Regions from separate parts of the Microcella indica genome, predicted to be linked through region 3. Evidence: predicted binding sites of a transcription regulator. Region 3 holds the regulator's gene; each other region holds the start of a gene.
The links. The regulator HrcA, encoded in region 3, represses chaperone genes, less so after heat shock. The targets are predictions, from matches to a motif close to TTNGCACTCGNNNNNNNCGAGTGCNAA.
Positions count from the first base shown of each region.

Region 1: groL (chaperonin GroEL) is a predicted target of HrcA. The motif match lies at 8,766-8,792, and genes of this name have one in related genera.
Region 2: HUJ41_RS01510 (Hsp20/alpha crystallin family protein) is a predicted target of HrcA. The motif match lies at 8,000-8,026, and genes of this name have one in related genera.

Region 1 is NZ_CP058670.1:342,364-352,528, forward strand. It holds gene HUJ41_RS01670 (alpha/beta hydrolase) at 1-947, shown strand, start outside; tRNA gene HUJ41_RS01675 (tRNA-Thr) at 1,014-1,086, shown strand; gene HUJ41_RS01680 (DMT family transporter) at 1,214-2,239, shown strand; gene msrB (peptide-methionine (R)-S-oxide reductase MsrB) at 2,220-2,654, opposite strand; gene HUJ41_RS01690 (GNAT family N-acetyltransferase) at 2,717-3,184, shown strand; gene HUJ41_RS01695 (HtaA domain-containing protein) at 3,270-4,052, shown strand; gene HUJ41_RS01700 (DUF2332 domain-containing protein) at 4,105-5,100, shown strand; gene HUJ41_RS01705 (heme/hemin ABC transporter substrate-binding protein) at 5,082-6,185, opposite strand; gene HUJ41_RS01710 (DUF3263 domain-containing protein) at 6,323-6,595, shown strand; gene HUJ41_RS01715 (LytR C-terminal domain-containing protein) at 6,627-7,202, shown strand; gene HUJ41_RS01720 (cold-shock protein) at 7,332-7,535, shown strand; gene HUJ41_RS01725 (DUF3048 domain-containing protein) at 7,594-8,634, shown strand; gene groL (chaperonin GroEL) at 8,835-10,165, shown strand, end outside.
Region 2 is NZ_CP058670.1:307,198-317,362, reverse strand. It holds gene HUJ41_RS01550 (bifunctional methylenetetrahydrofolate dehydrogenase/methenyltetrahydrofolate cyclohydrolase) at 1-112, opposite strand, end outside; gene glyA (serine hydroxymethyltransferase) at 115-1,392, opposite strand; ZMP/ZTP riboswitch at 1,444-1,527, opposite strand; gene HUJ41_RS01540 (MFS transporter) at 1,531-2,823, opposite strand; gene purU (formyltetrahydrofolate deformylase) at 2,957-3,814, shown strand; gene nagA (N-acetylglucosamine-6-phosphate deacetylase) at 3,843-4,988, shown strand; gene HUJ41_RS01525 (FMN-binding protein) at 5,131-5,565, shown strand; gene HUJ41_RS01520 (FAD:protein FMN transferase) at 5,569-6,486, shown strand; gene HUJ41_RS01515 (FAD-dependent oxidoreductase) at 6,483-7,940, shown strand; gene HUJ41_RS01510 (Hsp20/alpha crystallin family protein) at 8,109-8,531, shown strand; gene HUJ41_RS01505 (heavy metal translocating P-type ATPase) at 8,528-10,165, opposite strand, start outside.
Region 3 is NZ_CP058670.1:1,085,551-1,095,715, forward strand. It holds gene truB (tRNA pseudouridine(55) synthase TruB) at 17-895, shown strand; gene HUJ41_RS05315 (hypothetical protein) at 892-1,272, shown strand; gene HUJ41_RS05320 (HAD family hydrolase) at 1,310-2,014, opposite strand; gene HUJ41_RS05325 (flavin-containing monooxygenase) at 2,011-3,120, opposite strand; gene hemW (radical SAM family heme chaperone HemW) at 3,336-4,562, shown strand; gene HUJ41_RS05335 (DUF4870 domain-containing protein) at 4,576-4,947, opposite strand; gene HUJ41_RS05340 (DUF4870 domain-containing protein) at 5,016-5,414, opposite strand; gene hrcA (heat-inducible transcriptional repressor HrcA) at 5,667-6,686, shown strand; gene dnaJ (molecular chaperone DnaJ) at 6,687-7,790, shown strand; gene HUJ41_RS05355 (16S rRNA (uracil(1498)-N(3))-methyltransferase) at 7,799-8,554, shown strand; gene HUJ41_RS05360 (histidine triad nucleotide-binding protein) at 8,628-8,981, shown strand; gene HUJ41_RS05365 (PhoH family protein) at 9,085-10,164, shown strand.

The sequences.
Region 1 (10,165 bases), 740 kb from region 3:
AGTTCGTCGACACCGAGAGCACGGTGCAGGATCTCGACCTTCTGCGCGCGATCGTCGGCGACGAGGCCCTCCACTACTTCGGCTACTCCTACGGCACCGAGATCGGTGCGCGGTACGCCGACCGGTTCCCCGACAGAGTCGGCCGCCTCGTGCTGGACGGTGCGACCGACCCCACGACGACCACCTTCGAGGTCGTGCTCGCGCAGTCCGCCGGGTTCGAGCAGGCGTTGCGCGCGTACCTCGAAGGATGCCCGAGCCTCGGCGAGTGCCCCTTCACGGGCGGGGTGGAGGAGAGTCTCGACCTCATCCGCCAGCTGTACGACCGCCTGGGCGAGGAGCCCATCGAGGCGGAGGACGGCCGCTTCTTCGACAGCGCCGTGCTCGACATCGCCATCGCGACGGCACTCTACGACGAAGGCTCGTGGAGCTTCCTCAGTGAGACGTTCAGCGAGCTGCGCACCGGCGAGGTCGCCACGGGCTTCCTGCTCGCCGACTTCTACTACGGCCGCGAGGGTGGGCGCTACATCGACAACTCGCTCGAAGCGTTCATCGCCATCAACTGCCTCGACTATCCGGTCGAGACCGACCGGGACGTCATCGCCGAGCAGAACGAGCGCATTCGGGAGGTCGCCCCGACCACGGCCGACCCCTCACCGCTCGGCGACGTCATCTGCGCCAACTGGCCGTACGCCTTCGAGGGCGACCTCGAGCCCGTGCGCGCCGCCGGCGCGCCACCGATCCTCGTCATCGGCACCACCGGTGACCCGGCCACTCCCTACGAGTGGGCCGAGGCGCTGGCCGAGCAGCTCGAGAGCGGTGTGCTCGTCACCTACGTCGGCGAAGGCCACATCGCCTACGACGAAGGCGACCCGTGCATCAACGGGCTCGTCGACGACTACCTGCTCACGGGCGAGGTGCCCGCGAGCGATCCGGTCTGCAACGGGTAACGGGTGTGCGCGGCCGCCCGCGCGATGGGATAAACTCGTGAGCCGTGCCCGGTGGAACCGGGTCACGCCGCCTTAGCTCAGTCGGCAGAGCGATTCACTCGTAATGAATAGGTCCCGGGTTCGATTCCCGGAGGCGGCCCGTAAGCCAGTTCTTCCACAGTGGTCGATCCTGGTGCGCCGATGCTGACGCATCGCGGGGTTCGATTCCCGGAGGCGGCCCTGACAAACTTGCTGCGCTACTCGTCCGCGTCACCGAGAGGATGCGCATGAACGCCGTGGGTCTCGACGGCGGCCGCCTCGCGGGCCCGCTCGGCACCGCGCTCGCCGTCGCGGCGACGGTGCTCGCCGGCGTGGGCGTCGCGACGCAGTCGCGCGTCAACGGCGAGCTCGGGCAGCGCTTCGACGACGGCTTCACGGCCGCGCTCGTCTCCTTCTCCTCCGGCTGGGTGCTGCTGCTCGTGATCGTGCTCTCGACTCGGCGCGGCCGTGCGGCGGTGCGGCGCATCCCCGCGGCGCTGCGGGCAGGCGAGCTGCCCTGGTGGATGCTGCTCGGCGGTGCGGCCGGTGGCTTCTTCGTGCTCTCGCAGGGCCTCGTGGCGGGCATCCTCGGGGTGGCGATCTTCACCGTCGCACTCGTCTCGGGCCAGACGGTGACGGGAATGGTCGCGGATGCCCGGGGCTTCGCCGGGGCGCGCGTGACACCTCCCACGCTCGCGCGCCTGAGCGGCGCGGCACTCACGGTGCTCGCGGTGGCGGTGGCGGTCGCGGGCGAACTGGGCGGGAGCATCCCGTGGCCGGCGCTCATCCTGCCGCTCCTCGCGGGAGTCGGCGCGGGCATGCAGCAGGCGATGAACGGTCGCGTGCGGCAGGTGAGCGGCTCTCCGCTCGCGGCGACGCTCGTGAACTTCACGGTCGGCACAGCAGCGCTCCTCGTCGTGACCGTCATCAGCCTCGCCGTCAACGGTCTGCCCGAGCAGCCGCCGACCGAGGCGTACCTCTACGCGGGTGGCGCTGTCGGTGTCGTCTTCATCGCGATCCAGGCGGCCGCGGTCGCGCGCGTCGGCGTGCTGCTGCTCGGCATGTGCCTCGTGCTCGGGCAGCTCATGGCGGCGGTCGTGTTCGACTCCGTCGCGGCGATCGGCCCTGCGCTGCAGCCTCAGACCGTCGCCGCCGTCGTGCTCACCGCGGTGGGCATCGTCGTGGCGACGCTCGACCGCTGGCGGCGGCCGCGCACCGTGCTGGCGACGTCTCCAGCCCCGGGCTCCGCCGGGCCTACTCCTCGTCGGCCGTGAAGCCGAGGGCGAGCGAGTTCATGCAGTAGCGGTCGCCCGTGGGGGTGCCGAAGCCGTCGGGGAACACGTGGCCCAGGTGCGAGCCGCACGCGGCGCAGCGCACCTCGGTACGGGTCATGCCGAGCGAGGTGTCCTCGAGCAGCTCGACGGCGTCGGGGCGAACCGACTCGTAGAAGCTCGGCCAGCCGCAGCCCGAGTCGAACTTGGTGCCGGCCTGGAACAGTTCGGCGTTGCACGCTCCGCACGTGTAGATGCCGCTGCGGCTCTCGTCGAGCAGCTCTCCCGTCCACGCGCGTTCGGTGCCGGCCTCGCGCAGCACCTGATATCGCTCCTCGCCGAGCTCGGCCCGCCACTCGTCCTCGGTCTTCTGCACGGCGTAGCTCTGGTCGTTCTGGGCGGTCGTGTCGTCACTCATGGGGTTCCCCGCTTCTCGCCCGGCCTCGGGCGGTTGGTCTGCACCCCATTAAACTCGCATTCGTGCCCGAGACTTCCCCGATGTTGCGGACGTGGGGCGAGCTGAGCCTCGACGAGTTCTTCGAGATCGCGCGCGTGCGCACCGAAGTGTTCTTCCTCGAGCAGCGCATCGACGAGGAGGAGCTCGACGAGCGCGACCGCGAGGAGACCACCGAGCACGTCTGGATCTCCGATGATCGCGGCGTGGCCGCCTACCTGCGCGTCGTCGTCGACGCGCAGCCGCAGGAGGGCAATCGGGATGCCCGGCGTCTCGTCGGCCGCGTCGTCACCCGCGCCGACCGACGGGGGGAGGGGCTCGCGAGGCGCCTCATCGAGCATGTCATCGAGCGGCACGGCCACGAGCCGTTGGCGCTGCACGCCCAGAGCTACATCCAGCCGCTGTACGCCGCGCTCGGCTTCGAGCCGTACGGCGACGAATATGTCGAGGCGGGCATCCCGCACGTCTCCATGTACCGCGCCGCGACCGCATAGCGCCTTCGAAGGTGCGACGGCTAGCCTGACCGGTGTTCTTCGGCGCGTCGACGCGCCCTCAGCCTGTCGTACAGAAGGGCCTCTCGTGCTCCGTCGCTTCCGCCGCCGACTCGGCACTGCGGGTCTCGCCCTCGCGGTGGCCGCGGCCGTGGGGCTGGGCCTCTCGGTCGGTGCAGAGACGGAGAGGGCCGCGGCGGCCTCCGTCGACGAGTGCGCGGTGCAGGATGCTCGGCTCGAGTGGGGCTTCAAAGAGAGCTTCCGCGCCTACGTGAGCGGCTCGATCGCGAACGGCGAGTGGCAGGCGGCCGACGGCGCCACCTACGCGACGCCCTCCTTCACGTTCGGGGAGGGCTCCGGCGCCGTCGCCTCGGGCTCGGCGACGGCCGAGCTTCTCTTCGCGGGCAGCATCCGCTTCACCGGGCACGGCGACATTCTCGACACGACCGTGAGCATGCCCCGCGTCGCCCTCGCGGACGCCGCGTCGGGGCTGCTCGTGCTCGACGTCGTCGGCACGACGCAGGAGGGCGCCGAGGTCGCGGCGCGGGGGGTCGAGTTCGCGAGCCTCGACCTGACGGCGGCCACGCGCTCCGTGGCGGACGGCGTGCTGACCGTCGAGGGCATCGCGGCCGCCCTCACCGAGGACGGTGCGGCGGCCTTCGGCACCTACCCGGCGGGGGAGCCGCTCGACCCGATCACGATCGTCGCGCCGCTCGACCCAGCCTGCGCGGCCGAGGTCGAGGCGGACCTCGTGGTGTCTGGAGGGGCCTCGTGGGTCGCGCCCGCGCTGACCGGGGCGGGCGTCGTTCTCGCCCTCGCGGTGCTCACGGTGGGCGGGATCACGGTCGTGCGTCGCCGCCGCGCGCCGTGAGCATGCGGAGGTCGACGGCCGCCCCGGCGCGTTCGCGTGACACAATGCGGGCGTGAGCACGACCGCCGAGCGCTACCGGCGCTTCGCCCGGGAGGCGGCGCCCCGGTCGCCCACCTATGCGGGCTGGGCAGAGGCGCTCGCCGCCGATGAGGCGAGCATCGCGCTGATCGATGCGCTGCCCGTGGCGAGCCGTCAACCCGTGCTCATCCTCACCGCCGCGCGCTTCGCGGGCCTCGCACCGCACGAGAGCATCGCGCCATGGGTGCGGGAGCACTGGCCGGCCGTAGCCGGCATCGCCCGGCAGCGCGCGACACAGACCAACGATCCGCGGCGCACGGCGCCGCTCGTGGCCGCGCTGCAGCGCATCGAGGGGCCGGTCGCGCTGCTCGAAGTCGGCGCGTCGGCGGGTCTCACACTCCTTCCCGACCGCTACAGCCACGTGTTCGAGCGGGGAAGTGCGCTCCACCGCCTCGATCCGGAGGACGGCGCGTCGGCGCTCGAGCTGCGCTGCGCTCTCGGAGAGAGCGTGCCGGTGCCGACCCGCCTGCCCCGCATCGTCTGGCGTGCGGGGCTCGAGCGGCAGCCACTGCCCTGGGGCGACGCGGAGGCGGAGCGCTGGTTGCGCACGCTCGTCTGGCCGGAGGAGCGCGACCGAGCGCTGCAGCTGAACCAGGCCATGACGATCGCCCGTCGAGAGCCGCCGCGACTCGTCGCGGGCGACGCCCTCGACGGGTTGCCCGCGCTCGCCGCGCAGGCGCCGAGCGGCGCCACGCTCGTCGTGTGGAGCCCCGCCGTGCTCGTCTACCTCGACCCGGCGCGGCGCGAGCGGTTCCACGACCTCGCCACTGCGCTGCCCGGCCACTGGATCTCTCTCGACGGCCGCCGCGTTCTCGAGCGCGTGGGTGAGAGCGCGGACGCCCTCCTGCCCGGCCCGGACGACGACTTCATCCTGAGCGTCGATGGCCGCGCCGCGGCCGTCGTGTCACCTCACGGCGACCGCCTCGAGCGCTGGGCACCCGAGGGGCGGACTCAGGAGTCCGGAGCGTAGATCGCTCGCGCGAGGGCGTCCAGCATGAGCGGTGTGCGCGGCCCGAAGCTCAGGATCTCGCCGTCCGCCATGTCGACGAAGCGACGGTTCTCTCCCGCGCGCGTCAGGGCGATCGCGGGCTTCGCGGCGAGGAGCCCCTCGACTCCGCCCACGCTCTCGAGCCCGTCGGTCATGACGAGGATGAGGTCGGGGTCGGCCGCGATGAGAGCCTCGTCCGTCATGGGGCGCAGGCCCTGCCAGCCGATCTCCCCGGCCACGTCGATGCCTCCGACGCCCTCGATGAGCTCGTCTGCACCCGACTCCTCGCCGAAGAGGTAGTAGATGCGCGAGGCGCCACGCAAGTAGAGAAAGAGGATGCGCACGCGATCGGCGGTGTCGGTCGGTGCGATGGAGGCGATCTCGTCGACGACGGCGTCGACCTCGGCGTCGAGCTGCGCGGCCAGCACCTCGCCCGTCGCGGGCGCCCCGAGCGCCGCGGCCACCTGCCGCGCGAGCTCGGCGGGGGCGCCGAGCCCTGGCTCAGCATCCACGTAGACGACCGTGACGCCCGCATCGCGCAGCTGCACGACCACGTCGGTCGGCCCGATCGTGCCATCGGTGATGACGATGCTCGGGCGCAGCGCGAGCATCGACTCGCTGTTGATGGCGTGGCCGCTGCTCGTCACGACGGGTAGGCCGTCTGCCTCGGGAAAGGTCGTCGAGATGTCGCGGCCGACCACCGAGTCGCCGAACCCGAGCGCGAACACGGTCGAGGCGATCGACCCGGCGATGTCGAGCGGCAGGATGCGGCTCGTGTCGTCGACGGTCACCTCGACGTCGCCGGCGAGATCGCGAGAGACCACCGTGGTCGGCAGCTGCTGCGCCGGTGCCTCCGCCACGGGGGTGATCGAGGCCGTCTCGAGCACTGCGGTCGACGGGCCCACGTGATCCCGCGGGTTCTCGAGCACGTCGAGCTCGGCCAGCGGCGGTCGAGGAGTGATCGAGGCAGGCGACTCGGCCACGGGCCCCGCCGTGCCCGTCGTGCAGGCCGAGAGCACGGCGACGCACAGGAGCGTCGCGAGCGCGCGGGGAAGCAGGGAGGTCATGGGGGTCCGAAACGGGGCTGGGGCGCGCTCGGGGCGACGCCGGTCGACTGAGGCAACCCTAACCGAGTTGGCTGGGCACCTGCCCGGCCGTGGGCGAGCCGCCACGGTCGGGCTCGCGAGGCTCCTAGGGTGTGGGTATGGATGCCCGATCCGACGCCCTCGACGAGCCCGCGCGCCGCGTGCTCGAGTTCGAGCGCGACTGGTGGGGCCACAGCGGCGCGAAGGAGCTGCGCATCCGTCGTGACTTCGGCTGGAGCGCCGCCCGCTACTATCAGGTGCTGAACGCCGTGATCGACACCGATGTCGCCGCACGCTACGACCCGGTGCTGGTCGGTCGCCTGCGGGAGGTGCGGCAGCAGCGCTCCCAGCAGCGCCGCACGCGGCGCCCCTCGACGACCGGCGCAGCCTGACCCGCCCCCACCTCAGCCGAAAGGCTTCACGATGGCCGAGTACGACCCCGATCGTTTCGACGACGTGCCCGACTCCCTCGGGCGCGTCGGCGCGCACCGGGCGCCGCGTCGGCGGGGTCGCGGCTGGATCGCGGTGGCGTGGGCCCTGCTCGCGAGCGGCGCGCTCGTCGTTGCCGGGCTCTACAGCCTCTCCCTCGTGAGCGACAGCGTGACCTTCGAGATCCCGGGCTTCTCCGAGCCCGAGCCCATGCCGACCCCCGAGCCCACGCCGACGATGACGCCCACGGCGGACCCGGTCCTGGACCCGAGCGCCGTCGACCTTCCGAGCGGTTTCACGATCACCGTCCTCAATGCGACACCGTTCGAGGGCCTCGCCGCTCAGGGCGGCGCCGAGCTCTCCGAGGCCGGCTGGCCCGTCGGCACGACGACGAATGCCGCGCAGGACGACTTCCCCGACACGGTCGTGTTCTACTCCGACCCGGCCAACGAAGGCTTCGCCCGCGGCATCGCGCAGCAGTTGCGTGTTGCCGACATCGAGCTCTCCGACGCCTTCCCCGGTGCTCCCATCACCGTCGTGCTCGGCGCGGACTACTCGGCACGCGGCTGACGCCCGGCCCCGGGCATCCCGAATCGGCGTTACGCCGACGTTTCGACTCTGTGAAGAGTGCTCGCGGCCCCTGGTGACGGTCGTGCTGCGGTGGTTAGCATCGCTCCACGCACAGCAAGGAGTCACCGCATGACCAAGGGAACCGTCAAGTGGTTCAACGCCGAGAAGGGCTTCGGCTTCATCACTCTCGAGGGAGGGGAGCAGGACGTCTTCGTCCACTACTCGGCCATCGACATGCCCGGCTACAAGGTTCTCGAAGAGGGTCAGGCGGTGAGCTTCGAGGTGGGCACCGGCTCGAAGGGCCCTCAGGCCGAAGGCGTCACCGTCCTCTGACGGCGCGCCCGCTTCGCGCCTCACCTCCCGCCTCCGCCTGCGCGGTTACGCTGTCGCCATGAGGATGCGCGCACGCAGTCGCTGGTCGGCAGCGGTCGGCGTGCTCGCGGCCCTCGCCCTGGCCAGCGGGTGCGCCGCTGAGCGCGAGTTGCCGGTGCCGACGGCGACGCCCGAGTACGTGCCGGTGTTCGAGGAGCCCGAACCGTACACGCTCGCCCCGCTAACGGGAGAGCAGGTGGCGCCCGGCTCGCTCGACCACCCCTCGATCGCAGCGAAGATCGACAACAACATCAACGCCCGCCCCCAGATCGGCCTCGGGCGGGCCGACATCGTCTACGAGATCCTCGTGGAGGGCGGCGCCACGCGCCACATCGCCGTGTGGCACTCCGACATTCCCGACGAGATCGGCCCGATCCGCTCCGTACGACCGGTCGACCCCGACGTCGTGTCGCCGTTGGGCGGCGTCTTCGCGTACTCGGGCGGTCAGTACCGGTTCGTCGTCGCGATGCAGAACGCTCCCGTGTACAACGCGATCCACGGGCAGGCAGACACCGCGGAGACCATCTTCCGCGGCACCAACGCCCCGGCCCCGCACAACGTCATCGTGCGCGCGCCGCAGATCGTGGCGCAGCAGGGCAGGCTCGACCCGCCTCCGCAGCTGTTCGCCTTCGCGGAGAGCGTCGCCGCGGCGACCGCCACGAAGGAGGGCTCGCCCACGGCCCGCATCGGGCTGCAGTTCTCCGTCGGCAACACGCCCGCGTGGGAGTGGAACGCCGAGAGCGAGCGCTGGGTGCGCTTCATGCACGGCGGCGCCGTCGATCGGGATGCCTCGGGCGACCAGCTCGCCGCCGTCAACGTCGTGACGCTCCGGGTGCCCGTGCAGGTCATCCAGAGCATTCCGACGGTCGGTCTGCGGGGCTCGGGCGACGCGTGGGTCTCCACGGGCGGGGGCACCGTGCGCGCCCAGTGGTCGAAGAGCGGCCTCACCGACACCATCCGTCTGCTCGACGAGCACGGAGTCGCCGTGCGCCTCGCGCCCGGCAATACGTGGGTCGAGCTCGTCCCCCTCGCGGGCGACGTGACCTTCCGCGCCCCCTAGCCCCACCCCGCTTCCCGCCAGATCTGACGGGAACGGGCGCTCGCCAAATGCCTGAGCGCCCATTCGGGTCAGATCTGGCTCACGGCGGGTCGTGTTGGCTTGCACTCGAAGGGTGCGAGTGCCAGAATCAGTTAGCACTCGCGATAGCCGAGTGCCAGAGCTACTGCACGTGATACGTCCGGGAGGGACGAAAGACACCCATGGCTAAATTGATTGCTTTTGACGAAGAGGCCCGCCGCGGCCTCGAGCGCGGCCTGAACATCCTGGCCGACGCAGTGCGCGTCACCCTCGGCCCGCGCGGCCGCAACGTCGTGCTGGAGAAGAAGTGGGGCGCCCCCACGATCACCAACGACGGCGTCTCCATCGCCAAGGAGATCGAGCTGGAGGACCCGTTCGAGAAGATCGGTGCCGAGCTGGTCAAGGAGGTCGCGAAGAAGACCGATGACGTCGCCGGCGACGGTACGACGACCTCGGTCGTGCTCGCCCAGGCGCTCGTGCGCGAGGGCCTGCGCAACGTCGCGGCCGGCGCCGACCCCATCAGCCTCAAGCGCGGCATCGAGAAGGCCACGCAGGCCGTCTCGGCCCAGCTGCTGAAGAACGCCAAGGAGGTCGAGACCAAGGAGGAGATCGCCGCCACCGCGAGCATCTCCGCCGCCGACCCCGAGATCGGCGCGCTCATCGCCGAGGCCATCGACAAGGTGGGCAAGGAGGGCGTCGTCACGGTCGAGGAGTCGAACACCTTCGGCACCGAGCTCGAGCTCACCGAGGGTATGCGCTTCGACAAGGGCTACCTCTCGGCGTACTTCGTCACCGACCCCGAGCGCCAGGAAGCGGTCTTCGAAGACCCCTACGTGCTCATCGTCAACGGCAAGATCTCGGCGATCAAGGACCTGCTCCCCGTCGTGGACAAGGTGATCCAGAGCGGCAAGCAGCTGCTCATCATCGCCGAGGACGTCGAGGGCGAGGCCCTTGCGACGCTCGTGGTCAACAAGATCCGCGGCATCTTCAAGTCGGTCGCCGTCAAGGCTCCCGGCTTCGGCGACCGCCGCAAGGCCATGCTGCAGGACATCGCGATCCTCACCGGCGGTCAGGTCATCAGCGAGGAGGTCGGTCTCAAGCTCGAGAACGCCACCCTCGACCTGCTGGGCCGCGCGCGCAAGGTCGTCATCACGAAGGACGAGACGACGATCGTGGAGGGCGCCGGCGAGGCCGACGCCATCGCGGGCCGCGTCAAGCAGATCCGCGCCGAGATCGAGAACACCGACAGCGACTACGACCGCGAGAAGCTCCAGGAGCGCCTCGCGAAGCTCGCCGGCGGCGTCGCCGTCATCAAGGCGGGTGCCGCGACCGAGGTGGAGCTCAAGGAGCGCAAGCACCGCATCGAGGATGCCGTGCGCAACGCCAAGGCCGCCGTCGAGGAGGGCATCGTCGCCGGTGGTGGCGTCGCCCTCATCCAGGCGGGCAAGATGGCCTTCGAGTCGAAGGAGCTCACCGACCTCGTCGGTGACGAGGCGACGGGTGCGAACATCGT
Region 2 (10,165 bases), 780 kb from region 3:
TCGCGAGGTCGGCGACGCGCCCGGTCAGCTCGGCCTTGATGGTCGCCGCGGTGGCGGTTCCGTCGAGGATGCGCGCCGACGAGTCGGCGCGGTCGCGCTCGTGCTCGGCCATGGCTACAGCCCCGGGTAGAGCGGGAACGCCTCGGTGAGCGCCTCGACGCGGCCGCGCAGCGCAGCGATGTCGGGGCTCGGCATGAGCGAGTGCGCGATGATGTCGGCGACCTTGCCGAACTGCTCCTCGGCGAAGCCGCGGGTCGCGAGGGCCGGAGTGCCGATGCGCACGCCGCTGGTGACCATCGGCGGGCGCGGGTCGAAGGGCACGCCGTTGCGGTTGACGGTGATGCCGACCTCGTGCAGCAGGTCCTCCGCCTGCTTGCCGTCGAGCGGCGAGGTGCGCAGGTCGACGAGCGCGAGGTGCACGTCGGTGCCCCCGGTGAGCACGTTGACGCCCGCGTCGATGGCATCCGGCTGGGTGAGGCGGTCGGCGAGAATGCGCGCACCCTGGATGGTGCGCTCCTGCCGCGACACGAACTCGGGAGTCGCGGCGAGCTTGAACGCCACAGCCTTGGCCGCGATGACGTGCATGAGCGGTCCGCCCTGCTGGCCGGGGAAGACGGCGGAGTTGAGCTTCTTGAACAGCGACTCGTCGTTGCTGAGGATGATGCCCGAGCGCGGGCCCGCGAGTGTCTTGTGCACGGTCGAGCTCACCACGTGGGCGTGGGGCAGCGGCGAGGGATGCAGGCCCGCGGCGACGAGACCGGCGAAGTGCGCCATGTCGACCCACAGCTTGGCGCCGACCTCGTCGGCGATGGCACGGAAGGCGGCGAAGTCGAGCTGGCGCGAGTACGCCGACCAGCCGGCGATGATGACGGTCGGCTTGACCTCGAGCGCCTTCGCGCGCACAGCATCCATGTCGATGAGCATCGTCTCGGGGTCGACGCCGTAGGCGGTGGCGTTGTAGACCTTGCCGGAGAAGTTGAGCTTCATGCCGTGCGTGAGGTGGCCGCCGTGGGCGAGCTCGAGGCCGAGGATCGTGTCGCCGGGCGTCGCGAGAGCGTGCAGCACGGCCGCGCTGGCCGAGGCGCCCGAGTGGGGCTGCACGTTGGCGAACTCGGCGCCGAACAGGCTCTTGGCGCGCTCGATGGCGAGGTTCTCGGCGATGTCGACGAACTCGCAGCCTCCGTAGTAGCGCTTGCCGGGGTACCCCTCGGCGTACTTGTTCGTGAGAACGGAGCCCTGGGCTTCGAGGATGGCGCGCGGAACGAAGTTCTCGCTCGCGATCATCTCGAGCGTGTGGCGCTGGCGGCTCAGCTCCTGGTCGAGCACGGCGGCGATCTCGGGGTCCACCGTCTCGAGGGGCTCGTTGAAGGTCGAAGGCAGGGAATCAGACACGGTCGGCTCCTTGTACGCGGGCTCGGGGCACGCTGCCCCGGCGGGTGGTGTGCTGAGGGCCCAGGCGAACGGCCCCTCGCCGTGTCAGTCGCTTCCTGATGGTGACCCATCTGAACGCCAGTTGCGACGGCGTCGAGTCTACCGCGGCTCTCGCCCGCCGCGCTGAGAGTGATCGGGCAGCACGATCGACCCGGTGATGAGCGGCACGCTCGACTCGTCCGCCACGTCGTCATCGGCGACGGCGACGGGAGCGCGGCGGGCGCGCACCAGGTCGACGACGACGAGCAGAGCGAGACCGAACCCGATGATCGCGGCCTGCACGAGCGCGAGGGCCGGCGTCGGCAGCACGACGAAGAGCGCACCGCCGATCGCGGCGCCGCCGCCGATGCCGATGTTGAACGCGGTTGTGAGCAGCGCGGCGCCCACGTCGCGCACGCGCGCCGACGCCGTGTGCAGCAGGCGCGTCTGCAGGAGGGTCGGGATGCCGCCGAAGGCGGCGCCCCACACGAAGAGCAGCACGATGACGAGCAACGGCACTCCCGCCGAGAGGCCGACACCTGCCACCGACACGGCGACGACGCCGAGCATCCCGTACAGCCCCCCGCGGGGGAATCGAGACCCGAGGAATCCGGCGAGGACCAAGCCGATCGCCCCCGCGCCCCCGTAGACGAACAGGAGCGCGCCGACGCTCGCCTCCGCGAAGCCCGCCGAGTCGATGAGGAACGGGGCGATGTAGGTGTAGAAGACGTTCTGGCCGCCGACGACGATGAGCACGAGCAAGCAGATGAACAGCACGGCGGGGAACGTGGGGTCGCGGCGGGCGGGCAGGGTGATCTCGCCCGTGGCGAGCGTCGGGCGGTGCTGCACAGCCGGCAGGAACCGCACGACGAGCACCAGCAGCACGAGCACGATCGCGGCGATGACGCCGAACGCGGCACGCCAGCCGAGGGCCGTGCCGAGCGCAGTACCGGCCGGCACGCCGAGAACGAACGCCGCGGTGCCGCCACCGCTCGTGACCGCGACGGCCCGCGCGATCTGATGACGAGGAACGAGGTGGCCCGAGTAGGCGCCCGCGATCGCCCAGAACAGACCGTGCGCGAGACCGCCGAGCACCCGGGCGACGACGAGGAGCGCGTAGTCGGGGGCGATCGCCGCGCCCACGTTGGCGATCGCGAAGAGCACGAGCACGGCCAGCAGCAGGTGCTTGCGCTCGAAGCGGCGGGTCAGGGCGGCCAACGGCGCCGTCGTGAGCACGACCGTGCCCGCGAAGATCGTGATGAGCAGCCCCACCTGGGCTTCGGAGACATCGAGGTCGGCGGCGATCTGCGGCAGCAGGCCGGTGGGCAGGAACTCGCTCGTGACCATGAAGAAGATCGCGGTGGAGAGGGTGAGCAGCCCGACCCAGGGGAACGGACGAGTGGGGTGAGTCATGTGAGTGGCAAGAGCTTTCGCGGTCGGCGCGACGGGCCGACTGTCCCGGGGCGCGCCCTGACGACGAGCCGCGCGCCACTCTACCCGCGTTGGATGACCACCTGCGGGCAGCGGCGACCGTAGGCTGAAGGGCGTGACAAGCCCCCTGAACCACTGGATCGTGACCATCGTCTGCGACGACCGGCCCGGCATCGTGCATGCCGTGACGGGAGCGATCGTCGAAGCGCAGGGCAACATCACCGAGCTGCAGCAGTTCTCGGGGCTCGAGAGCGGGCGCTTCTTCCTGCGCCTGCAGACCGAGACGGCGACCGACCACGAGGGGCTGCTCGCGGCACTGCAGCCGGTGATCGAGAACTACGGCATGGAGTGCCGCGTCGACCGCGTCGGTCGCCCCCTGCGCACGCTCGTGCTCGTCTCGAAGGCGGCGCACTGCCTCAACGATCTGCTGTTCCGCCAGCGCAGCGGGCAGCTGCCTGTCGAGATTCCGCTCGTGCTCGGCAACCACCCCGACCTCGCCGAGCTCGCGAGCTTCTACGACGTCCCCTTCGAGTCGCGGCCGGTCACGACCGCCGACGAGAAGGCGGCGTTCGAGGAGCGCGTGCTGCGCGCGGTCGAGGAGCACGACATCGAGCTCGTCGTGCTCGCCCGCTATATGCAGATCCTCTCCCCCGAGCTGTGCGCCGCGCTCGAGGGCCGCATCATCAACATCCACCACTCGTTCCTGCCGGGCTTCAAGGGTGCGAACCCGTACCGGCAGGCCCATCAGCGGGGTGTGAAGCTCATCGGTGCGACGGCGCACTTCGTCACGAGCGACCTCGACGAGGGCCCCATCATCGAGCAGAACGTCGTGCGGGTCGACCACTCGCGGTCGCCGGCCGAGCTCGTCGCGATCGGGCAGGACGAGGAGAGCCGCACCCTCAGCCAGGCGGTCACGTGGTTCGCGGAGGACCGAGTGCTCCTCGACGGCCAGCGGACCATCATCTTCCAGTAGTCGCTCGCTCCCCACCCGAAGGGCTCGCATGACCACGACACTGCTCACCGGCGGCCGGCTGCTCGACGCCGAGGGGTCCCGGCACGGCTGGGTCCTCCTCGAGGGCGATCGCATCGCGGCGACCGGCCTGACGGGTCAGGATGCACCGCCTCCCGCCGCGACCACGATCGACGTCGCCGGCCGCACGATCACGCCCGGGTTCATCGACCTCCACGGGCACGGCGGCGGCGGTGCCGCGTACGACAACGGGCCGGACGAGATTCGCCAGGCACTCGCGACGCACCGCGCCCACGGCACGACCCGCTCGGTCATCTCGCTCGTCGCCAACCCCCTCGACGACGTCGTCGCGAGCCTCGGGGTGGTCGCGGCGCTCACGGAGAGCGACCCGACCGTCGTCGGCGCGCACCTCGAGGGCCCGTTCCTCGCGATCGGCCGCCGGGGCGCGCACTCCCCCGAGTTCCTCCGCGACCCGGACGAGGCCACCGTGGCGACCCTGCTCGAGGCGGGTGACGGTTGCATCCGGCAGGTCACGATCGCCCCCGAGCTGCCCGGAGCGCTCGACGCGGTGCGGCAGTTCGTCGCGGCGGGCGTCGTCGTCGCGGTCGGGCACACCGAGGCCGACGAGTACCTCGCGCGGGCCGCCTTCGAGGCGGGGGCGACGCTCGTGACGCACATCTTCAACGCCATGCCGGGCATCCACCACCGCGACCCTGGACCGATCGTCGCGGGCTTCGACGACGACAGCGTGACCCTCGAACTCGTGCTCGACGGGGTGCACGTGCACCCCTCGGTCGCCCAGATGATCTTCCGCGCCGCTCCGCACCGGGTCGCGCTCGTGACCGACGCGATGGCGGCCGCGGGAGGGCAGGACGGCTACTACCAGCTCGGCTCGCTCAACGTCACCGTGCAGAACGGTCTCGCCGTGCTCAACGGCACGCAGACGATCGCCGGCTCGACCCTCACGCAGGATGTCGCGCTGCGCACGGCCGTGACCGTCGCCGGTATCGACGAGGCGCGCGCGGTCGAGGCGCTCACCCGCACGCCGGCGTTCGTGCTCGGCCGCGACCACGAGTGGGGCTCGCTCGCGGCGGGCTTCGCCGCCGACCTCGTCGTCCTCGACGACGACTGGCGCACCGAGCGCGTCTGGGCGAACGGGGTCGAGGTCGCGCGGTAGAGCACGGCGAGCGCCGGGGGCAATCGCTCGGCGCGACCACAGCGAATACTCACTCAGAGGCACGAGGCTGATGGTGTGCCGAGTGCACTCTGAGCTCGCGAGCGCGAGTACGCGCCCCCTCACCGCAGACTCGAGGAGACCCATGACCCGCAGCACTCGGCCCTCCGCCATGCCGCTCTACGCCTCGGCAGCCGGCCTCACCCTCCTCGGCACCCTCGCCGGGTGCGCTGATGCGGGCGCGACGGCCGGCGGCACGACCCCTGGCGACACCTCGGCGAGCTACGCCGACGGCAGCTACCAGGCCAACGGCACCTACACCTCACCCAACGGCAGCGAAAACATCATCGTCGCGGTCACGCTCGAGGACGACGTGGTGACCGAGGTCGAGGTGACGACCAACCCCAACAACCCGACGACCGAGTTCTACCAGTCGGCCTTCGCCGAGGGCATCGCCGCCGAGGCGGTCGGCGTCGACATCGACCTGCTCGACGTCACGCGCGTCTCCGGCTCCTCGCTCACGAGCGGCGGGTTCCGCGAGGCCATCGCGAGCATCAAGGCCGACGCGCTCGAGGGCTGAGACGTGGCGTCGAGCCGCTTCGACGCGATCGGGGTGCCATGGCGCCTCGACGTCAGCGGTGCGCACGGCGGCGAGCACGACGGTGAACACGGCGTTGAGGCCGACGGCGAACTCAGCGACGACGACCTCGCCGCCGTGCACGCGCGCATCGAGCGCTTCGACCGCGACTGGTCGCGCTTCCGCACCGACTCGCTCGTGAGCCGCATCGCGCGCGGGGCCGGCTCCTGGACCCTGCCCGAGGATGCTGTGCCGATGCTCGACCTCTACCGCGAGCTGCACGACCTCACCGACGGCAGGCTCAGCCCGCTCGCGGGCGCCTCGCTCGAGCAGCTCGGCTACGACGCGACCTACCGGCTCGAGCCGCGCGGCGCCCCGCGCGCTGCGCCGCGCTGGGGCGACGCCCTGAGCCTGCGCGAGACCGCGGCCGGGCTCGTGCTCGACTGCCCCGCCCCCGTGCTGCTCGACGTGGGCGCGGCCGGCAAGGGCTACCTCGTCGACCTCGTCGGCGACCTGCTGCAGGCCCGTGGCGCGATCGAGACCGTCGTGGATGCGAGCGGAGACCTGCGCTGCTGGGGCGAGCGCAGCATCCGTGTCGCTCTCGAGAACCCGGCCAACCCCGCGAAGGCGGTCGGCGTCGTCGAGGTGCGCGGCGCGGCCCTCTGCGGGTCGGCGTCGAACCGGCGCGCGTGGGGCGACGGCCTGCACCACATCGTCGACGCGACGACGGGCCGACCGGTCGGCGGAGTCATCGCGGCGTGGGCGATCGCCGAGACGGCGCTGCTCGCCGATGGGCTCGCGACGGCGCTCTTTCTCACCGAACCGGCGCGCCTGGCCGAGCGTTTCCCGTTCCAGTGGGTTCGATTGTTCGACGATGGCCGCCTCGAGGGCAGCCCCGACCTGTCAGGAGAGCTGTTCGCATGAGAGCGACGATCGACGCCGTCACCGGCCGCGTGAGCATGTACCGACTGGCGACCGCGAGCCTCGTCGTGGTGCTCGCTCTCGGTGTCGTCCTCGCGTTCCTCGACATCATCGGGCCCGACCCGTACGCGATCCTCGGCACCGCAGGGGTCGTGCTCGTCGCCACTCTCGGCGCAAACGAGGTCGCGGCACGACTCGCGCGCGTCGTGCCGCACCGGGAGTCGAGCGTCATCACAGCGCTCATCATCGTGTGCCTCGTGCCGCCGAGCCTCGCCACGATGGCGCTCGTGGGCGCCGCCGCCGCCGGCATCATCGCGGCGCTGTCGAAGTACCTCATCGTGTGGCGCGGGCGGCATCTGCTCAACCCTGCCGCGACGGGCGTGCTCGTCGCGAGCCTCGCCGGGCTCACGATCGGCGCGTGGTGGATCGCGACTCCCGCCATGCTGCCCGTCGTCGCCCTCGGCGCCCTCCTGCTGCTCGACCGCACGCGGCGCCTCGACGTCGGGCTCGTCGCGATCGTGCTCACGGTCGCGATCATCGGTACGCGCATCACCCTCACGGGCGCGGCGCCGCTCGACGCCTACAGCTCGGTGCTGCTGCTGTTCCCCATCGTCTTCCTCGCCGGGTTCATGCTCACCGAGCCGCTCACCCTGCCGCCGCGACGCTGGCAGCAGTGGCTCACCGCGGCGGTCGTCGCCGTGGTGTTCTCGGTGCCCTTCAGCCTCGGCCCGCTCTACACCTCCCCCGAGCTGGCCCTCGTCGTGGGCAACATCGTCGCCTTCGCTGTCTCGCGCCGCCCCGGTGTCTCGCTGCGCCTCATCGGCGCGGCGCCCCTCTCGCCGCACGCGACCGAGCTGCGCTTCGAGCCCTCGCGGCCGCTGCGCTTCGAGGCGGGCCAGTACCTTGAGCTGCACGTGCCGCACGGAGCCGACCAGAGGGGAATGCGCCGCAGCTTCACGATCGCGTCGGCCCCGAGCGATCCGATCGTGCGCCTCGGCATGCGGATGCCCGACCCGGGCTCCACGCTCAAGCGAACCCTGCGCGAGCTCAAGCCGGGGGCCCGCGTGGCGACCACGCTCATCGCCGGCGACTTCCTGCTGCCCCGCGACCGGAGCATCCCGCTGGTCCTGCTCGCGGGCGGCATCGGCGTGACGCCGTTCGCCAGTCAGCTCGCCGAGCTCACGGCCCGCGGCGAGCGGCGCGACGTCGTCGTGCTGGTCGTGCCGTCGAACCCCGGCGAGCTGCTCTACCGCGACGTTCTCGAGGCGGCGGGAGCGCGCGTCGTCGAGGTGCCGCTCGAGAGCCTGACGCGGGATGCCCTGCTCGAGCTCGTGCCCGACCTCGCTTCTCGGCGCGGGTACGTCTCGGGTGCCCCTGCAGTGGTCTCCGCGGGGCGCGCGGCCCTTCGTGCGGCGGGTGCGAAGCGCATGCAGACCGACTACTTCGTCGGGTACTGAGAACCTCGATTCACGGGTGAGAAGCCGCTCTCACCAGGACTTTCGCCGTGCGCGAACACTTGGCACTCTCCCTACTCGAGTGCTAATATCTCCTTACTTGAGTCACCCCGACTCAGGTTTACATCGACCACCCGCCACCCGGCGGGCGACGTGACAAGGAGTACCGCGATGACGATGTTCTTCGACCCGTTCCGCGAGCTCGACCGCGTTGCCTCGAGCATGCTCGACCAGCGCCAGAGCCCGCGCCTCATGCCCATGGACCTGTTCCGCGACGGCGACCACTACGTGCTCACCGCCGACCTCCCTGGTGTCGACCCCGGCACGGTCGATGTGGACGTGGATGGCCAGCTGCTCACGATCCGCGCTGAGCGCTCGGCCCGCACCGAAGAGGGCGTCCAGTGGCTCGCCCGCGAGCGCGGCACCGGCAGCTACCTGCGCCAGCTCACCCTCGGCAAAGACATCGACACCGAGAACATCTCGGCCCACTACGAGAACGGCGTGCTGAGCGTCATGATCCCCGTGGCCGAGAAGGCGAAGCCGCGCAAAATCGAGATTGCGATGGCCGGCGACCGCAAGAAGGTCTCCGCCTAGCGGGTGACGCCTCCGGGCGCGCTCCCGCGGGAGGGTGCCTCGACGGGCCTCGCATCCTCGGATGCGGGGCCCGTTCTCATGCCTCCGGCCCGATCGAGCCCCGGCAGCCGCGCCTCCCCCGCGCGCACGGCGCGCAGGGCGCCGAGGATCGCCACGAGGTCGACGACCTCCTGTAGGGCCGCGCCGGCGATCGCGGGCAGGAACCCGAACGCGGCGACGAGCATGAGCCCGACCGAGATGATGATGCCCATCCAGATGCTTTGCAAGGCGACGCGCACAGTGCGCTGCCCGATGCTCACGGCGCGGGCGACGCGGGCGACGTCGTCGAGCATGATGACGACGTCGGCCGACTCGGAGGCGGCCGTCGAGCCGCGCGCACCCATCGCGATGCCGACATCCGAGACCGCGAGAACAGGCGCGTCGTTGACGCCGTCGCCCACCATGACGACCGGACGCGGCTGGAGCTCGCGCACGATGCGCACCTTGTCCTCCGGGAGGCACTCCGCGTGCAGCTCGTCGATGCCGAGACCGGCGGCGATGGGGCGCGCGGTCGCTTCGACGTCGCCCGTCACCATGAGGGTGCGCCGGATGCCCAGCTCGCCCAGCACGCGCAGCGTCGCCGCGGCATCCGCCCGCACTTCGTCGCGCAGCACGACCGTGCCCGCGAACTCTCCATCGACCGCCACGTAGACGGCGGACTCGCCGCTCGGCAGCTCTCGCCGCTCCACGCCGACGGCGTGCTCGGCCACGAAGGCCGGCTTGCCCACGACGACAGCGAGGCCGTCGACGGTCGCGGTGACGCCGTGCGTGGCGACCTCGCGCGCATCCTCCGAGCTGCCGAGGGCCAGGCCGCGGTCGGTCGCGGCCTCGACGAGAGCTGCGGCGAGCACATGGGAGGAGTACCGCTCGGCCGAGCCGACGAGCCGTAGTAGGTCATCCTCATCGATACCACCGGCCGGGTGCACAGCGACGACCTGCGGATGCCCCTGCGTGAGAGTGCCCGTCTTGTCGAAGGCGACCGTGCGTGTGCGCGCGAGCCGCTCGAGCGCGGCAGCATTCTTGACGACGATGCCGTGCTTGGCAGCACTCGACATGCCGCCCATGAACGCGACGGGCGCGGCGATGAGCAGCGGGCACGGCGTCGCGACGACGAGCACTTCGGCGAAGCGCACGGGGTCGCCGCTGAGCGCCCAGGCGACGCCCGCGATGACGAGCGACACGATCGTGAAGGGCAGCGCGTAGCGGTCAGCGAGGCGCACGATGGGGGCGCGCGACTGGGAGGCCTCCTCCACGAGCGCGACGATGCGCTGGTACTGGCTGTCGGCGGCGCGTGCCGTTGCCACGATCTCGACCGCGTCGGCCCCGGCGAGCGAGCCGCTGAGCACGGCGTCGCCGCGCTGCCGCTCGACGGGCATGCTCTCCCCCGTGAGAGAGGACTCGTCGAAGGTCGCGGCGGCACTCGCGAGCTCGCCATCGACGGGAACGACCTCGGAGGGGCGCACGAGTAGACGATCGCCCGGTGAGACGTCGTCGACCGCGACATCCTCGACGTCGCCCTCGGCGGAGAGGCGGTGAGCCTGCTGCGGCACCTTACCCAGCAACGATCGCAGCTCGCGCTGCGCACGGCCCGCCGC
Region 3 (10,165 bases):
TGCCGTGACTGCCGGGATGCTCTTCGTCGACAAGCCGCAGGGCCTCACGAGCCACGACGTCGTCGCCCGCGCGCGCCGTGCCCTCGACACGCGCAAGGTCGGGCACGCCGGCACCCTCGACCCGATGGCGACCGGTCTGCTGACGCTCGGCGTCGGCCCGGCTACGCGCCTGCTCACCTACCTCGTGGGCCTCGACAAGACGTACGAGACGACCATGAGGCTCGGGGTGGCGACGACGACCGACGACGCCGAGGGTGAGCCGATCGGTGCTGCCGACCCGGCGGCGCTCGAGGCGGTCACGCTGGAGAGGCTCGAGCAGGGCATCCGGAGCCTGACCGGCCAGATCGAGCAGGTGCCGAGCGCGGTGAGCGCCATCAAGGTCGACGGTCGGCGCGCCTACGATCGCGTGCGCGCCGGCGAGGAGGTCGAGCTCGCAGCGCGACGCGTGACGGTGAGCGCCTTCGAGGTGCTGGCCGTGCGTCGGCAGGCCGACGGCATCGAGGTGGATGCTCGCATCGACTGCTCGTCGGGCACCTACATTCGCGCGCTCGCGCGCGACCTCGGCGCCGATCTGGGTGTCGGCGGGCACCTCACGGCGCTCCGCCGCACGCGCGTGGGCCCGTTCGCCACGTCACGCGCCGTCGCGGTCGACGACATCACACCGGAGGTTCTCGTGTCGCCCGCCGAGGTGGCCGCACAGCTCTTCCCGGTCCTGACCGTGAGCGGCGACCAGGCGCGCGATCTCGGCCACGGCAAGACGCTCGCCCTGCCCGACGCGGCCGACGCCGAGCCCATGGCCGCGGTCGACGCGCGGGGGCGGCTCATCGCCCTCGTCGCCGTGCGGGCGGGCGTCGGCCGTACGCTGGTGGGATTCCCTCAGGAGGCAGCCGAATGATCGAGTGGTTCACCATCGCACAGATCGTCGTCGCGCTGCTCGTCGGGCTCGTGTGCCTCGTGCTCGGCGGCATCGGCACGCGCCCCAACGACGTCTCCGTGCTCGGCTCGGCGCTCGTCGCGGTGCTGCTGCTCGCCCAGATCGTCGTCTCCATCGTCGCGCCGTTCGCGGGCAACGCGCCCACGGGAGACCCGGTCGAGTACTGGATCTATCTCGTCACGGCGCTCCTGCTGCCGGTGCTCGCCATCATCTGGGCGCTCATCGACCGCTCCCGATGGGCGACCGTCATCCTCGGGGTCGCCGCGATCACGGTGGCGGTCATGCTCTACCGCATGCAGCAGATCTGGTTCGTGCAGATCTACACGCCCGTCGTGTAGGCGCGGCGGCGGTCGGGCGGCGTGTCAGGCGCGACCGTCAGGCGGCGTTGCGGGGCGTGGGCAGCGCGGCGATGGTGGCGAGCACCTCGTCGAGCCCGGCCACGAGATCGGGCACGACGAGAATCGCCTCGGTGCGCCGCAGCTCGTCGACCGTGAACGCCCCCGTCGCGACGGCGATGAACGGGATGCCCGCGGCCCGAGCCGCCTCGTCGTCGCGCGGGGTGTCGCCGATGATGACGAGGGTGTCGTCGGGGAGGGCCGCGCGGGCTGCCGCGGTGATCTCGCTGCGGTCGCGCGCCGTCGCGCCGAAGTACGAGCGCTCCCAGTCGAACGCCGCATCGCCGAGCGCCGCGGCGGTGAGCCCGGCGCCCTCGAGCTTGACCCGCGAGCGCGTGAGCGAGTTGCCCGTGAGGAGGGCGTTGCGCCACCCGCGGGCGGCGCACGCGCGCAGAGCATCCTCGACTCCCGGTGCGGTCTCGCGACGGTCGCCGCGCTCGGCGCGCTCCACCGAGAGCTCGTCGAGCACGGTGCGGGCGCGCTCGTGCCAGTCGTCCCCGTAGCCGAAGTGGGTGAGGATCTCGCTGAGGATGAGCCCGTCAGGCTTGCCGTGCGTGCGGGGCAGGGCCGGGCCGAGCTCGCGCTCCACGGCGCGCTCGACCGCCGAGTGGTACAGCTCACCGCCGCCGGAGTATGCGTTCAGCAGGAGGGTTCCGTCGACGTCCCAGAGGATGGTGGTGGTCACCCCTCCAGCCTGCCAGAGCGGCGCACGTGGCTCTGCACGGCCTCGGCGAGCTCGCGCGAGTCGGCGGCGATGCCGTGGATGATCGAGGAGTCGAGTCGGCGCTGCCAGGGCAGGCCGATCCAGTACAGGCCGTCGACGGGGGAGACGCCGCGGTCGTGGCGGGGTGCGCCGTGGTCGGTCAGGGCTCCGTCGACCTGCACGAAGGGGTAGTGGGCGCGGAATCCGGTGCCCCACAGCACGCCATCCACCTCGACCCGCGTGCCGTCCTGCAGCTCGAGCTCTCGACCGGCGGCGCCGACCACGCGGCTCGTGAGCAGCCGCAGGCGCCCTGCGCGGATGGCGCGCTTCGCCTGCGTGCCGAGGATGCCGTCCCCCCGCGAGTGGATGTACTCGCTGATGCGGCTGTCGGCGGGCGAGCTGAGGACGCCGAAGAGCTTCAGAGGCCAGTAGACGGTCACCCCGAGGATCCGTTCGGGAATGAACCACGGCTTCTGCGGCGCGATCATCGTCACCTCGTGCGTCGCCGACAGCTCGTCGGCGAGCTGCGCGGCCGAGTTGCCGCCGCCCACGACCGCGATGCGCCCGGGTAATAGATCCTCCGGGCCCTCGTACGCGGTCGAGTGCACCTGCACGACCTCGGGGTGCAGGCCCGCGGCGACTCGGGGCACGCGCGGGTACTGGAACGGACCCGTCGCGATGACGACAGCGCGCGCGTGCACGGTGCCGCGCGTCGTGTCGGCGACGAATCCGCCGCCGTCGCCGTCGCGCGCGATCGCCGTCACGCGAGTCTGCGCCACGACGGGCAGCGCGTTCTTCTCTGCGTACGCCTCGAGGTAGTCGGCGATCTCGTCCTTGGTGGGGTAGTAGCCCGCCGAGTCGGGCAGGGGCAGCCCCGGCAGCGCCGAGAACCGCCGCGGGGTGAAGAGCACGAGGCTGCGCCAGCGCGCCCGCCAGACATCGCCGACGCGCTCACGATCGTCGACGATCACGAAGGGCACGCCCGCCTCGCGCAGCCGGTAGCCCATACCGAGGCCGGCTTGCCCGCCGCCGACGATGAGCACGTCGGTGCTCTCGGGCAGCGCGCCGTCGTCAGGTGTCGTCGTCATGGCATGCACTCCACTCGCGTAGTTCGGCGTCGACGCCCCGACCGACGGGCGCGGCGCCTCCACAATTCAGGAGATCGGGATGCTCGCACCGCGCGACACGCCCGGCAGAGCATCCCGGCCCTCGTTCTGCAGTGTCGCCTCCTGAATTGTGGAGATGCCGCACGGCAGGCGGCGCCGCGCAGGTCGAGCGAGCGCGGGGCTGGGAGGATGGACCCGTGCCCAGTGCCCTGCCGATCGCCGACCCGGCCCCCGAGGACGGGATGCTGCCGCCGACTGTCGCGGAGGGCGCCGAGCAGCGCGACCTCGGCGTGTACCTGCACGTGCCCTACTGCCGCGTGCGGTGCGGCTACTGCGACTTCAACACGTATACGGCCGACGAGGTGCGCGGGGTGAAGCGCAGCGACTTCGCCGACCAGGCGATCGCCGAGCTGGACCTCGCCGCGCGCGTGCTCGATGCCGCCGGCCTGTCGCCGCGGCCCGCGAGCACGGTCTTCCTCGGCGGGGGGACGCCCACGATCCTGCCGCCCGCCGATCTTGCCCGCATGATCGGCGCTGTGCGCGACCGCTTCGGTCTCGCGCCCGACGCCGAGGTGACGACCGAGTCGAACCCCGACTCGATCGACGCCGCGGGCCTCGCCGCGCTCGCGGAGGCCGGCGTGACGCGCGTCTCGTTCGGCATGCAGTCGGCGGTGCCGCACGTGCTGCGCACGCTCGAGCGCACCCACGACCCCGAGAACGTGGCGCGCCGCGTCGCCGAGGCGCGCGCAGCCGGGCTCGCGGTGAGCCTCGACCTCATCTACGGCACGCCGGGCGAGTCGCCCGCCGACTGGGAGGCGAGCCTCGCGGCCGCGCTCGCCGAGCGGCCCGATCATGTCAGCGCATACGCCCTCATCGTCGAGGAAGGCACGAAGCTCGCCCGCCAGATCGCTCGAGGCGAGGTGGCTCCCGTGGACGACGACCTGCACGCGGCGGCCTACGAGGCGGCGGATGCTCGGCTCACGGCGGCCGGATACCACTGGTACGAGGTCAGCAACTGGGCGGCGTCACCCGAGCAGCGCTCGCGGCACAACCGCGCGTACTGGACGGGGCAGGACTGGTGGGGTGTGGGCCCCGGGGCGCACAGCCACGTCGGCGGGGTGCGCTGGTGGAACGTCAAGCACCCTCACGCCTACGCGCAGCGGGTCGGGGCAGGAGTGAGCCCCGCCACCGGTCGCGAGACGCTCGACGCCGAGACGCGGCGCGTCGAGCGCGTTCTGCTCGAGACGCGACTGCGCGAGGGGCTGGACCGCGAGCTGCTGACGCCTTCGGGGCGGCACGCAGTCGCGGGCCTGCTCGCCGACGAACTCATCGAGCCGGCCGCCGCCTTCGCGGGTCGCGTCGTGCTGACCCTGCGCGGGCGGCTACTGGCCGACGCTGTCGTGCGACGACTGCTGCCGGACTGAGCGAGCGGGTGAGCTAGGTGAGGAACTTGATCGCGACGGGGTAGTAGTACTCCTCGCCCCGGTTGGCCGCGATCGCGGCGATGATGCCGAACACGAGCACGAGGATGCCCACGGCGAGCAGCACGAGGAACCCGATGAAGACGAACACCGTGACGAAGCCGACGACGTAGCCGATGAGCATGGTGAGCTGGAAGTTGAGCGCCGTCGTGGAGTGCCCGCGGATGAACGGCCCGCGTTCCTTGAGCACGAGGTAGCCGATGAGGGCGGGCACGAAGCCGAAGAAGATGCCACCGACGTGGATGAGGGTCGCCCACAGCTTCTCTTCCTCGGGCCGCAGGGGAGCGGGTGCTGTGGCGTACGGGTTGACGGGCGGCTGCTGGCTCATGGGGCCATTAAACACCGAACGGGGCCCGGCGCGGTAGCGCGCGGGCCCCGTGGGCCGAAAGCGATGACCTACTTGATGAGGCGGATCGACACGGCGTAGCGGTACGCGGTGCCGTCCTTGGCCTTCGTGAAGCCCATGATCGAGAAGATCACGGCGAACACCCACACGGCGAGCGGGAAGATCCAGCCGATGAGCGCCCAGAGGCCGAGCGTCACGGCGCCGAGGATGGCGTTCAGGATGAAGATGACGACCTGCGCGATCGCCACCGTGATCTGGAAGTTCAGAGCCTCCTTGGCCTCCTGGTTCGTGAACGAACCACGGTCCTTGAAGACGAGCCAGATGATGAGAGCGGGCAGGAAGCCCAGGATTCCGCCGAGGTGGGCGAAGGAGGCCCACTGGCGGTCCTCGGTCTCGCTGAGGGGCTGGGCGGGCTGAGGAGCTGCGGGGGGCGGAGTGGACTCAGTCATGTGGGTGCTGCCTTTCAATCGTCCGAACAAGAGGGACCCGGGGTGGAGCCTGACGTGTGACTCGCATCGTTGCGGTGTACATAACTGCTCCGCGCGGTGCGAGCACATCAACACCGTAGTGCGCACCTTCGCCTGAGGCAACGATGCGCTCAGGGTGTGGCGGGGTAGAATTGGCAGTCAGTGGAATCGAGTGCCAGCGGCACGGCCACGACGACGGCCACGACATCGAGTACGACGAGGAGAGGGGTGACGATGGTTTCCGACCGCGCTCTGCACGTCTTGCGGGCCATCGTGCAGGACTACGTCGCCTCGCGCGAACCCGTCGGGTCGAAGGCCATCGTCGACCGTCACCAGTTCGGCGTCTCCGCCGCGACGATCCGCAACGACATGGCCATCCTCGAAGAGGAGGAGCTCATCTCGGCGCCCCACACCTCGTCGGGTCGGGTGCCGACCGACAAGGGCTATCGGGTCTTCGTCGACCAGCTCGCCGACCTGCGGCCGCTGAGCGCGGGTCAGCGCCAGGCGATCGCCGCCTTCCTCGATCAGTCGGTCGACCTCGACGACGTCTTCGCGCGCACCGTGCGCCTCCTCTCCTCGCTCACCAACCAGGTCGCGCTCGTGCAGTACCCGACGCTGGGCAACGCCCGGGTGCGGCACATCGAGCTCGTGCCCATGAGCCCTACGCGCCTCATGACGGTGTTCATCACCGACGGCGGTCGTGTCGACCAGCGCATGATCGAGCTGCCGGTCGAGGCCGACGAGGTCTTCGTGGGGGAGCTGAGGGCGAAGCTCAACGCCGCGCTCTCCGGCCGCGCACTCGCCGAGGTCGGCACCGTCGCCGGCACGCTCGACGGCCAGTTCGCCCCCGACCGGCGGGAAGCCGTGCGCGTCGTCGCGGATGCCCTGCTCGGGCACGTCGACGAGCACCGCTCCGACCGGCTCGTCATGGCGGGCGCCGCGAACCTCGTGCGCACCGAGCAGGACTTCGCCGGCAGCGTCTACCCCGTCCTCGAGGCGATCGAGGAGCAGGTGACGCTCCTGAAGCTGTTCAGCGAGATGCAGCTCGACAGCCAGGGGGTGTCGGCCCGCATCGGCCGCGAGAACGATGCGGCGCTGCACGAGGCCGCCGTCGTCACGAGCGCGTACAGCATGGGCCGCGACTCGAGCGCGAAACTCGGGGTGCTCGGCCCCACCCGTATGGACTACTCGAACAACATGGCAGCGGTCCGCGCCGTGGCGCGCTACGTGTCGCGACTGCTCGGTGAGGAATAAGTGGCAGACCACTACGAAGTGCTCGGAATCGATCGCGGTGCGAGCGCCGATGAGGTGAAGAAGGCGTACCGACGCTTGGCGCGCGAGCTGCACCCCGACGTCAACCCGAGCGGGGAGGCGGCTGAGCGGTTCAAGCAGGTCACGCACGCCTACGACGTGCTGAGCGACCCGCAGCAGCGCCAGCAGTACGACATGGGCGGCAGCGGCGGCATGGGCGGAGCATCCGGATTCGGAGGCTTCGGCGACATCTTCGAGACGTTCTTCGGCGGCGGCCAGTCGCAGCGCGGCCCCCGGTCGCGCCGCGAGCGCGGCCAGGATGCCCTCCTGCGCGTCGAGGTCGAGCTCGACGAGATCATCTTCGGCACCCACCGCGAGATCGAGGTCGACACGGCCGTGCTCTGCGAGACCTGCAACGGCTCCTGCTGCTCGCCCGGCACCGAGCCTGCCACGTGCGACATCTGCCGCGGCTCCGGCCAGATTCAGCGCACCGTGCGCAGCCTCCTCGGCAACGTGCTCACCTCGTCGCCGTGCGGCACCTGCCGCGGCTACGGCACCGTGATTCCGAGCCCGTGCCCCACGTGCGCCGGCCAGGGCCGCGTGCGCGCGCGCCGCACGGTCGCCGTCGACATTCCCGCGGGAGTCGATACGGGCCTGCGCATCCAGCTGCCCGGCCAGGGCGAGGTCGGCCCGGCCGGTGGCCCCAACGGCGACCTGTACCTCGAGATGAAGGTCAAGACGCACGAGACGTTCAGCCGCAACGGCGACGACCTGCTCGCGACCGTCGAGGTGCAGATGGCCGACGCGATCCTCGGCACGACGGTGACGCTCCCGGGTCTCGACGGCGATGTGAGCGTCGAGCTCAAGGCCGGCACGCAGAGCGCCGAGATCATCACGATCAAGGATCGGGGCATCACGCGACTGCGCGGCTCCGGCCGCGGTGATCTCAAGATCGGCGTGCAGGTCGTCACCCCGGCCCGTCTCAACAGCAAGGAGACCGAGCTCATCAAGCAGTTCGCCGCGAGCCGTCGGCCCGTGCCGCCGCAGTTCGCGACGTTCCAGCAGGGGCTCTTCTCCAAGCTGCGCGACCGGTTCCTCAACCTGTAGCCGAGCGCATGGCGCACTTCTACCTCGACGAGAGCCTCGCAGCGCAGCTGAGTGCGGCGGGCGAGGAGACCGGGGCGGTCGTCGCGCTGCAGGGCGCGGATGCCCGGCACGCCGTCACCGTCGCACGCGTGCGCTCCGGCGAGAGCCTGCGGCTCGGCGACGGCGCCGGACTCGTGCTGCACGGCACGGTGACCGAGGCGGACCCGGCCGCCGTCGCACTGCGGGTCGAGCGCGTCGAGCGCCACGAGCGGCCTGCGCCGCGCATCCTGCTCGCGCAGGCGCTCGCCAAAGGCGACCGGGACGAGCTCGCCGTGCAGGCCGCGACAGAGCTGGGCGTCGGCGGTGTCATCCCCTGGCAGGCCGCGCGCAGCGTGTCGCGGTGGGAGGGGCCCAAGGTCGCGAAGGGCGTCGCGCGCTGGCAGTCGATCGTGCGCGAGGCGAGCAAGCAGTCGTTGCGGCCGTGGCTGCCCGAGGTCGAGCAGCTCGCCTCGACTCGGGAGCTTGCGGCGCGAGCATCCGGTGCCGTCATGTTCGTGCTCGACACCGCGGGCGAGCGCCCGCTCACCGCCCTGACCGCGGCCGACCTGGGGGAGCGCGACCTCGTGCTCGTCGTCGGGCCGGAGGGAGGCATCACCGACGCCGAGCTCGCCGAGCTGGAGGCGGCGGGGGCCCACCGTGTGCGGCTCGGGGACACCGTGCTGCGCACGTCGACCGCGGGGCCTGCGGCGATCGCGCTGCTCAACGCCGCGCTCGGCCGCTGGTGACGGCGGCGGCGCGGCTTCTGCCCCTCGGCCGCCTCTCCGGCACCTGTCGGCTCCGCGCTCTAGACTGGACACCATGACGACGAGCGAGCCGACGATATTCGAGCGCATCATCGCGCGCGAGATTCCCGCCGACATCGTGCACGAGACCGACACGGTCATCGCCTTCCGCGACATCGCTCCGAAGGCGCCCGTGCATCTCCTCGTCGTGCCCAAGACCGCGCAGTACCGCACCGTCGCCGAGCTCGCCGCGGGAGACCCCGGCCTGCTCGCCGAGGTCGTCGCCGTCGCACAGGAACTCGCGCAGGAGCACGCCGACGGAGAGTTTCGCCTCGTGTTCAACACCGGCCCGAACGCGGGCCAGACCGTCTTCCACGTTCACGCCCACGTCCTGGCGGGCGGCCTAGCCGAAGGAACCCTTGCCGACTGACGATCTCGCGGCGAACAACTCCTCCGCCGCTGACGCGCCCAGCGCCCCTGCGACTCCTGCCCCCGCGACCGCGCGGCGATCTCTCGAGGTCGACGGTGTCGCGATGGTGCGGCTGCTCGGCCCGCAGGACCGCCTGCTCACCACGCTAGAAGCCCAGTACCCGCTCGTCGACGTGCACGTGCGCGGCAACCAGGTGACGCTCGACGGCGACGCCGACCAGGTCGACGCCGCCTATCGTCTCGTCGACGAGCTCATCACGATGGTGCGGCAGGGCCAGGAGCTCGGGCCGGCCGAGGTGACCTCGTCGAAGCGCATCCTCGATGCCGGCGCTGGCAGCCCCGCAGAGGTGCTGAGCCAGGCGATCCTCACGAGCCGCGGCAAGAGCATCCGCCCCAAGACTCTCGGCCAGAAGGCCTACGTCGACGCGATCGATCTCAACACGATCGTCTTCGGCATCGGCCCCGCCGGTACCGGCAAGACGTACCTCGCCATGGCGAAGGCCGTGCAGGCGCTGCAGCGCAAGGAGGTCGAGCGCATCATCCTGACCCGCCCGGCCGTCGAGGCTGGTGAGAGGCTCGGGTTCCTGCCCGGCACGCTCACCGACAAGATCGACCCATACCTGCGGCCGCTCTACGACGCGCTCAACGAGATGATGGACCCGGAGCTCGTGCCCAAGCTGCTCACGACGGGCGTCGTCGAGGTGGCACCTCTCGCGTACATGCGCGGGCGCACGCTCAACAACTCGTTCATCGTCCTCGATGAGGCGCAGAACACGAGCCCCGAGCAGATGAAGATGTTCCTCACGCGGCTCGGCTTCGGCTCGAAGATGGTCGTGACCGGCGACATCACGCAGGTCGACCTGCCTGTCGGTGCCAGCGGGCTGCAGCTCGTGACGCGCGTGCTCGGTGAGATCGACGACATCCACTTCGCCCGCCTGACCTCCGACGATGTCGTGCGCCACTCGCTCGTCGGCCGCATCGTCGACGCCTACACGAAGTACGACGCGCAGAAGCAGGCGCAGCAGTACGAGCGCGAGCACGGCCGTGGTGCCGACGGTGGCGCGGATGCTCCCGGCGGCAACCGCGCAGAGCGTCGCGCCGGGCTCGGCGGCGCCCGAGGCGGCGGCGCGCAGCCCCGCGACCGGTTCCCCCGCCGGCCGCGACCCGAGACCGGAGGGCGCTGAC